3 regions of the Pseudoalteromonas sp. BDTF-M6 genome follow, and region 3 is predicted to be linked to each of the others. Evidence: predicted binding sites of a transcription regulator. Region 3 holds the regulator's gene; each other region holds the start of a gene.
The links. The regulator MetJ, encoded in region 3, represses methionine synthesis genes. The targets are predictions, from matches to a motif close to TAGACGTCTAGACGTCTA.
Positions count from the first base shown of each region.

Region 1 (3,287 bases), on a different contig from region 3:
CCGTAGAAGATGTAGTTGCCGTTGGCATCATCACTGGTCAAGCCTTTAGAGCCGCTCCATAGCGTTAGGTTTGAGCCGGCCAAGTCCGCCGAACCACCCATAAACTCAGGTAGCATAGGACCGAAGGCATTCAGGGCATTTTGTGATGCTTTACGCGTTGCCGGGTTATCCGGGTTTGCTTGCAGCTGCTCGATGTAGGCTTGTGACTTTTCAGCCCAATCCGCAGGTAGCTCACTGTTTTGACGACGCTCAAATTCCGCTGCTAGTTCAGGGAACTCAGCCTTATAGGCAGCAAACTTATCTTTCCAGCTTTGCTCTTTTTGCTGACCCGCTTCTTTTGCGTCCCACTGGCTGTAAACGTCCTGAGGGATCACGAAAGCGTCATGGCTCCAACCTAGGAATTCACGTGCCGCTTTAATTTCTTCATCACCTAACGGTGCACCGTGGCAGTCATGGCTGCCCGATTTATTCGGTGAGCCGTAACCAATCACTGTTTTACAACAAATAAGGGTAGGCTTGTCTGAGTTAGCACGACCTTCTTCGATGGCCGCGCGAATCGCTTCGCTGTCGTGACCATCAACGCCACGCACCACGTGCCAGCCATAAGACTCAAAACGTGCAGGAGTATCATCGCTAAACCAGCCTTCTACCTCACCGTCGATGGAGATGCCGTTGTCATCCCAAAATGCGATCAGCTTGCCAAGGCCCAGAGTACCCGCCAATGAACAGGCTTCGTGCGAGATACCTTCCATCAAACAGCCATCACCCATAAAGGTATAGGTGTAGTGATCAACAATGTCGTGACCTTCGCGGTTAAATTGCGCAGCCAGGGCTTTCTCGGCGATAGCCATACCCACTGCATTGGTGATCCCTTGACCTAATGGACCCGTAGTGGTCTCAACACCCGGCGCATACCCATACTCTGGGTGACCCGGTGTTTTTGAATGTAGTTGACGGAAGTTTTTAATTTCTTCCATAGGTAGGTCATAGCCGCTTAGGTGTAGCAGCGAATAAATCAGCATTGAACCATGGCCATTGGACAGGATAAATCGGTCGCGATCAGCCCACTGAGGATTAGTAGGGTTGTGCTTTAAATAGTCGCGCCAAAGGACTTCGGCGATATCGGCCATGCCCATAGGGGCACCCGGGTGACCTGATTTAGCTTGTTGAACGGCGTCCATAGACAAGACGCGGATGGCGTTAGCGAGTTCTTTGCGAGATGGCATGAATTCTCCTACCTTTAAGTGTATTTGCGCTGGAAGATTCGCCTTTGCTCATGCTAGCGAAGGCAAAATAGGTGCCCATTTTTACTTATTCATACGCCCCCTGCAAATAAAACTTATGGCCAAAGCGGGTGACTTTAGAATTACTCATCAACTAGAGTAAAAACTTTAGCTTATTTAAGGGCAAGCAATAGGCTTGGAGAATGGAAATAAGTAATTTGGACGTCTAGGCGTAAAATTGCTATGCAAGGTGCGATCATTTAGCTAGAATACGCGCCTTATTTTTATGCTGCGCTGCGCCCAGAGGTTGGTGACGAGTTTGGGAAGCGCGAGACTTGTGAGAAAAGACCAATGGCAAAACATTTATTTACTTCTGAGTCAGTATCCGAGGGACATCCGGATAAAATCGCTGACCAAATTTCAGATGCGGTATTAGATGCTATTTTGGAGCAAGACCCGCACGCCCGTGTCGCTTGTGAAACCTATGTAAAGACCGGCATGGTTATGGTTGGCGGTGAGATCACCACCAGCGCTTGGGTTGATATCGAAGAGCTTACTCGTAAAACAGTACGTGAAATTGGTTACACCCATTCAGATATGGGCTTTGATGCGGATTCATGCGCCATCCTAAACACCATTGGTAAGCAGTCTCCAGACATCAACCAAGGTGTTGACCGTGCACGCCCAGAAGATCAAGGCGCCGGTGACCAGGGTCTAATGTTCGGTTACGCCTGTAACGAAACAGACGTATTGATGCCTGCTCCTATTACTTATTCACACCGCCTAGTACAGCGTCAAGCGCACGTTCGTAAAAACGGCGAGCTACCTTGGCTTCGCCCTGATGCAAAGTCTCAGGTAACCTTTGCCTATGAAAATGGTAAAGCGGTTGGTATCGACGCAGTTGTTCTTTCAACTCAGCACTGTGACACCATTTCACAAGACGCCCTGGTAGAAGCTGTGATGGAAACCATCATCAAGCCAACACTTCCGGCCGAGCTTATCACCAAAGCCACTAAGTTCTTTATCAACCCTACCGGTCGTTTTGTTATCGGTGGCCCTATGGGTGACTGTGGTCTGACTGGTCGTAAAATCATCGTAGATACTTACGGTGGTATGGCCCGTCATGGTGGTGGTGCCTTCTCTGGTAAGGATCCATCAAAGGTTGACCGTTCAGCAGCTTACGCAGCCCGTTACGTCGCGAAAAACATCGTTGCCGCCGGCCTCGCAGATCGTTGTGAAATTCAAGTGTCTTACGCTATCGGTGTGGCCGAGCCTACCTCTATCAGCGTAGAGACCTTCGGCACAGGTAAATTAGACGAAGAGCACCTAATTGCACTTATCCGCAAGCACTTCGACCTACGTCCTTACGGCCTGATCCAGATGCTTGACCTTGAGCGTCCTATTTATCAGCCTACCGCTGCTTACGGTCACTTCGGTCGCGACGAATTCCCATGGGAAGCGACGGACAAAGTAGAAGCATTAAAAGCAGACGCGGGCTTCTAAGGCAACCGCAAACCGCATAGAAAAAAGCGCTCACTGAGCGCTTTTTTTATTTCTGCTTAAAGCCGGAGCAATCACCTTCTTGCAAAGGCAGAGGTGACATGACCTGGGTTTTAGGCAGCACCCGGCGTAAATTCATCAGCGTCTTGTAGACACTGTTTAGCGACACCCTGTTACTCAGCCAGGTAGGAATGGCACCGCCCGGGTCGGCCACGACCTCATATTCCAACACCAAACCATCCGTTCGCGGCGTTAGCGTCCACAGCGCTTCTAACTCTTTGATACGTACTCGCCCTCTCCCCACCTCTTGGTCGGGGTCCAGACTCTGGATTAACAAGCGTGAGCTTTGCCCCTGCAGGGCTTGGTAACAAGATTCGGTGTAGAGCTCCCTGTCGGCCACCGGCCAGGGCGAATTTAGAAGGGTAAAGACCAGGGTTTGATTGGCACTGGGACTGCCGAGTAAGTTAACGCGCTTAACGCCCTCAAGCCAGTCGGGCGCATGCTTGGTGTCGTGCAACAGGCTGATAAACTGCGCCTTGGTGGCCTTGGCAATAAACAACTTTG
Region 1 is NZ_JAGXTQ010000004.1:379,283-382,569, forward strand. It holds gene tkt (transketolase) at 1-1,226, opposite strand, end outside; gene metK (methionine adenosyltransferase) at 1,575-2,726, shown strand; gene KD147_RS11640 (START domain-containing protein) at 2,773-3,287, opposite strand, start outside.
Region 1: the regulator MetJ is predicted to act here: its motif matches at 1,443-1,460, upstream of metK (methionine adenosyltransferase).

Region 2 (3,287 bases), on a different contig from region 3:
AACAGTGTCACCATACATTCGTGACATCAATCTAGTGTAAATCGACTCTATGGGTTGGTTGTTGATGGCGACAATGCGCGCGTTCTCATATGGACTTTTTTCTCCACCGAGTTTACTGGCGATAGAAATTTCACCTTCCCTTATCTTGACCTCAAATGGAAATAAACCCTGATTGTCATTAGCGAGTTGCTCCACTAGGCGACGCTGGCTAGGGATCATTATATTCATATGACCATCATTGAATTGACCGTTCAAAACACTAATGTGTGTGAGAAATTCATTAACGCTTAGGGGAGAATCAAGCTCACTTTTGAGTTCATTTAACTTACTTTCAAAAGTCTTGATATCCTCAATGCGCAAAGACAAATCAGGATGAGTATCTTTGACCCAGCGCCACCATGTATCAATGTCATCGTGCATCTGCTCAGGCGTGATGGTTTTATTCAGTGAATGGATAGCGGTTAAATCAGAGCTGGCCCAGGTCTGATGAAAAAGTACCGTGATTAATAACGCTGTGAGTTTAATGAATCTTGCTACAAACATTGTAAAAGTCCCTATTAATTTAAGGGGTTAGACGCTGTAAGTTGCTAAAGGGTTTAAAGAGGCAATTTTTATAATAAAAGCGCCACCATATGTGGTGGCGCAAAAGTTAAGCAAAAGAATGATGGGTAAATCGATAGACGTTTAAGCGATAAGGCGCTCGGCCAGACTTAACTCCATGGTCGCTTTAAGCAGGCGATAAAGGTTAATCGACGCATCGATCTCTTCTTTACGATTGGTTAAAGACTCGATGTTTAACCCCAACGGCACCCCTAAATGAGCACAGCTACGCAGAATTAAATCCAGGTTCTCACGGCAAATACGCACCGACTCACTTAAGGTGTTGTCAGCATCGAGCATGCGCCACTTGGTTGCCTCGGGTACGGAAATGCCCAGCCACTGCATAAAGTCCAGGGTGGTTTCACCACCGCAGGGTGTAAAGGTGAGGATAATACGCTGCGGCGTCAGACCTTGCTGGCGACAGCTGCGGGCATAGCTGGTGATCAAGTCTATGGTCGCCTGGGCGTTGTAGACCGCTTGCGAGATGAAAAACTTACAACCTTGGTCCGTTTTCGTCAGCAAACGCTCGTGCTCATTACCCTTGCTGGCATGGCGCTCGGCTATGGTGACGCCACCCAAAAAGAAATCGTGGTCGTGCTCGCCAAGGTGGCTATAGGCATCGTTCAGGCTCAGCTTTATGTCACCGGATGACGATGGACTGCCGACCAAGACCAGATTATTGAGGTTATATTCCTGGTAGGTGGTATCTAACCACTGGTTAAACTCGCCGGCGCTGCGCTGGGCCACGCTCTTATAGGTGATCACATCGAGCTGTGACAAACGACGCAACAAGCCACTGTAGTGACGCGGGTCAATGGTCTCTTTAAACGGAAAAGGGCGGGGCACATTGGTGCGGCTGCTTTCATCTTGAATATCGTAAACCACCACGCCGTCGTACTCGATTTCGTGTAAGCGCCCAAGCAGCTTTTCGGCAATGGCTTGCAGCTTGGTGTCGTCGGTGCCTGTCTTTGGTGGCGTGGTGCCGATAAGGTAAACCCCTTGGCGGGGGTCTTCAATTTTCTCTTGCAGTGTTAGCGCCATGATCCTCATTCCCATATGCGGTTGATGAAACAACTATAACAGCCATTTAGACGTCTATACAGCCCTTTCTAGTGAAACTTACTCAAGGGTGTTGAGTTCAATTCAAGTTGAACCTCTGCAAGCGGGGTCGTAAAACCCCTTGTAACGCCCCTTTGACACATTTGTTTACAGCAAAATCGGGTGTCGATTACGCGCAGTGAGTGAATTTATTGCATAATGGATTGGATCAAAAATCAGATAACAATCAGATAACACAAGGTAGGAAGATGAAACTATCGGTCATTGCTTCGGGTATCGCGCTGGCGCTGACGCTAGGCGGATGTCAAAGCACACAGACAACGCAAACAAGTGCTGCAGTTGAAACGGCACAGCAAAACAATAAAGTATTTGCCCAGGACTATGTATTAGAAGAGCTAGACAATGGTCTGCGGGTCATGGTGGTTAAAACCGATTACCCAGATGTGGTCTCGCTACAGATCCCGGTTTCGGTAGGCTCGCGCAACGAAGTAGAGGAAGGTAAAACCGGCTTTGCCCACTTTTTCGAGCACATGATGTTCAAAGGCTCGGAAAAATTCCCGGAAGATGTGTATGCCGATATCATGAAAAACTCAGGCGTAGATAACCGTGCCTACACCACCAATGACTACACCAACTATCACCTTAATTTTTCCAAGCAGCATTTAGACAAGGTGCTGGAGGTGAAAGCCGATGTATTTCAAAACCTCAGCTACACCGAAGAGCAGTTCCGCACCGAGGCGCTGACGGTGAAGGGCGAATACCTAAAAAACAATGCCAGCCCTATTCGTAAGCTACTGGCCGCGGTGCGCAAAGAAGCGTTCGACAAGCACACCTATGAGCACACCACCATGGGCTTCTTCGAAGACATCGAAGCCATGCCGGACCAAAGCGAGTACGGGCAAACCTTCTTTAAGCGCTTCTATAAGCCCGAGTACGTTTCCTTGGTGATCGTCGGCGACGTAGACCCCAAAGAAACCATTGAAATGGTGAAAAAGCACTGGGGTAACTGGCAGCGTGGTGACTATCAGGCGGATATTCCGGTAGAGCCGAAACAAGCTGCGCCACGTTATGTGCATGAGCAGTACGAAGGCTTACCGGGGCACTGGCTGCTGGTTTCGTATAAGGGCACCGAGTGGAACCCAAATACCAAGGACCGCGCCGCGTTGGACCTGTTGTCACAACTTTATTTCTCTGAAAACTCGGAGCTATACCAGCAGTTGGTGGTTGAAAAGCAAATAGCTTCGCAAATGTTTACCTACAACCCGGAAACAAAAGATCCGGGCCTGTTGCATGTGTTCGTTAAGGTTGATGACGAAGAAAACCTTGCCGTAGTGCGTGATGCCATTAACCAAACCTATGCCAAAGCGCGCACCGAGTTGGTGGATGAAGGCAAACTGGCGGCGTTGAAATCAAACGCTAAATACAGTTTTATCAATAGCCTGGATTCATCACAGGCCATCGCCTCGACGCTGGCCAACTATATGCACTTTGAGCGTGACCCAGAGGTGATCAATGCCCTTTACCAAAGTGCCGACAGCGTCAGTGCCGAAGACATTCGCGCCATCGCCAATAAGTACTTTACCGATAGCAGCCGCACCACGGTTACCATGTCGGCCAAGGACAAGGTC
Region 2 is NZ_JAGXTQ010000007.1:12,480-15,766, forward strand. It holds gene KD147_RS14675 (S41 family peptidase) at 1-543, opposite strand, end outside; gene KD147_RS14680 (methylenetetrahydrofolate reductase) at 685-1,641, opposite strand; gene KD147_RS14685 (M16 family metallopeptidase) at 1,908-3,287, shown strand, end outside.
Region 2: the regulator MetJ is predicted to act here: its motif matches at 1,681-1,698, upstream of KD147_RS14680 (methylenetetrahydrofolate reductase).

Region 3 (3,287 bases):
TGCTAGACAACCTTCTCCCACTTCCCGAACACAATTGGTGATATCCATTCCCGGTATTGATGCAGGTCACTTGGCTTTTTTTGTCCTCCATAGTATTTATAAAACTATAAACAATGCAGTTAAATGAAGGGAAAATGAAGCGATATGCTCTTATTTCTTGAAAATAGCACGTGAGTCTATCTTTTATTCTTTATTGTTATATCGGTTGTGTTTTTTATATCTTTAGTTATGATTTATGCAGCTTCAGTTGCTTTTTTTGACCCCGTACAGGCATGGGAATGTCGCTCATGCTGGGGGAAATTAAAATAATTAACCGGGAACATGATGCTAAAACCGCTTAATTTCGCACAACAGGATAGACCTGATATTGCTTGGAATATAGCTGGAAAAGCAGTATTGTTTGCCTGATACCTGAACTCTCACCAACATTTCTAGCAGGATACTTTTTCATGTCAGACTTTCGTCAACAAGCTCTCGATTATCACGCTCTTCCCGTTCCTGGCAAAATCAGCGTTGAGCTGACTAAAAGTGCGGAAACGGTTAATGACCTCGCTTTGGCCTATAGCCCAGGTGTGGCCGAGCCGGTACGCGAAATTGCCGCCGACGCCAACAACGCATATAAGTACACCGCGAAGGGCAACATGGTTGCGGTTATTTCTAACGGTACAGCAATTTTAGGCTTGGGTAATTTAGGTCCATTGGCATCAAAACCTGTGATGGAAGGTAAGGCGTTATTGTTCAAGCGCTTCGCCGGCCTTGATTCGATCGATATCGAAGTAAAACACCGTACTACGGAAGACTTTATCAACACGGTGGAAAACATTGCCGATACTTTCGGCGGTATCAACCTGGAAGACATCAAAGCACCTGAGTGTTTTGAAATTGAAAAAGCGTTGATCGAGCGTTGTAACGTGCCAGTTTTCCACGATGACCAACACGGTACCGCGATCGTAACCGCGGCGGGTATGCTTAATGCCCTTGAGATTCAGGGTAAAGATATCAGCGACGCATTGATCGTGTGTTTAGGTGCCGGTGCGGCGGCGGTAGCCTGTATGGAACTTTTAATTAAATGTGGCGCTCAGCGCGAACACATTTATATGCTTGACCGTAAAGGCGTTATCCACACACGTCGTGACGACCTGAACGAATACAAGCAGTTATTTGCGAACAACACGGACAAGCGTACCCTGCAAGACGTGATTGCCGATGCCGACGTATTTGTGGGTGTATCTGGCCCGGATCTGCTTTCAGCCGAAGAGTTAAAGCTGATGGCCGACAAGCCCGTGGTCTTTGCCTGTTCAAACCCGGATCCGGAAATTAAGCCGGAAGTAGCACATGCTGCCCGCCAAGATTTGATCATGGCAACGGGTCGCTCTGATTACCCGAACCAGGTAAACAATGTATTGTGTTTCCCATTTATTTTCCGCGGTGCCCTGGATGTGCGCGCAACGGCCATTAACGATGAAATGAAGATCGCTGCGGTTGAGGCCATTCGTAGTATCGCTAAAGAGCCGGTACCGCAAGAGGTGTTAACGGCATCGGGTGTTACCGAGTTAGAGTTTGGCCCACAGTACATTATTCCTAAGCCTATGGACCCGCGTTTATTGCCTCGTGTTGCTAAGGCGGTAGCCGAAGCGGCTGTGGCATCTGGTGTGGCGCAAATTGAGTTGCCAGCGGATTACATGAACGATAAGTAATTTATACCAACTCAGTTAAATAGCTGATCATTCTAGCGGGCTAAATATCATGCTCACGGCGTTGGAGTTTTTCTATGTAGAATAGCTACATAAGAAAAATTCCGCCTTGTTAGCACATCATTTATCCAGCGCTATATCTGATCACATACTTAAAAGAATTGGTATTATTTGTCTCCAAAAAAAAAGCCCCAAGTTATGCTTGGGGCTTTTTTTTTGTGTTTGGAAACATTAATCGTCACCGATTTCCGGGATCTCTAACCCCATTTCCGCCATGATCTTACGCACTTCTTGCGGCACTTTTTCCGGATTATCCTTACGTAAGTCTTCATCGCTGGGCAGCGGCTGTCCGGTAAAGGCGTGTAAAAACGCTTCACAGAGCAATTCACTGTTGGTGGCATGACGCAGGTTGTTCACCTGGCGTCGGGTGCGTTCGTCTGTTAATACTTTTAAAACGTTGAGCGGGATTGAAACGGTAATTTTCTTTACCTGTTGGGCTTTCTTACCGTGTTCCGCATAAGGGTGAATATACTCACCATTCCACTTGGCCATAATTTGCGTCTTGTTTTTGGTCACTTAGGCATCAATAAGGCCGAAATTTTATCGTGTTGGAAAGGATAGTCAAATATTCCTCATATAGCTATTTAGACGTATAAATGTTTTGACATCTATATCGGGATATTTTAACCTTTTGGACGTCTAAACATCTATTTTAATTGGAGGCACTATGCCTAAGCTAAATAAACAGACCATAGCGGTGCGCCATGGCATTGATGCCGATCAGCACCATGGCGCAGTTGTGCCCCCAATTTATCTATCCACCACCTATTCTTTCGCCGACTTTGATACCAAGCGACAATATGACTATGGCCGCAGCGGAAATCCCAATCGCGATATTCTCGCAGAGACTTTGGCCGAGCTAGAAGGCGGCGCCCGCGGCATCATTACCGCTACCGGCATGGCGGCGGTGCACCTGGTAACGCAACTGCTGACACCCGAAGATACCCTGGTGATCCCCCATGACTGTTATGGCGGCAGCTATCGATTATTTACCTCGCTTGCAAAGCGTGGTTTGTTGCAGGTGAAGGTGGTGAATTTCACCGACGCTCAGTGCTATCAGCAACTGATCGCTGCTAAACCAAAATTGGTATGGGTTGAAACCCCGAGTAACCCAATTTTACGCTTGACCGATATTAAGGCAGTGTGCGCGGCCGCGGCTCAAGTAGGAGCCCTGGTGGCGGCGGATAACACCTTTTTATCGCCGGCGTTGCAAAACCCACTGGCATTGGGTTGCGATATCGTGGTGCATTCAACGACTAAGTACATTAACGGTCACTCCGATGTGGTGGGTGGTGCCGTGGTTTGCAAAACTGCGGAGCTTGGCGAAGAGTTGGCCTGGTGGGCGAATAATATTGGCATTACCGGCGCGCCATTCGATAGCTACCTGACCTTGCGTGGGCTGCGTACCCTCAAAGTCCGCCTGCGCCAGCATGAGGAAAACGCGCAGGCCATCGCCGAATACTTACAGCAGCACCCCAGCGTGGAAAAGGTCTATTATCCCGGCTTGGCCTGCCACCCACAGCATGAGTTGGC
Region 3 is NZ_JAGXTQ010000008.1:27,841-31,127, reverse strand. It holds gene KD147_RS15470 (malic enzyme-like NAD(P)-binding protein) at 450-1,697, shown strand; gene metJ (met regulon transcriptional regulator MetJ) at 1,926-2,246, opposite strand; gene metB (cystathionine gamma-synthase) at 2,422-3,287, shown strand, end outside.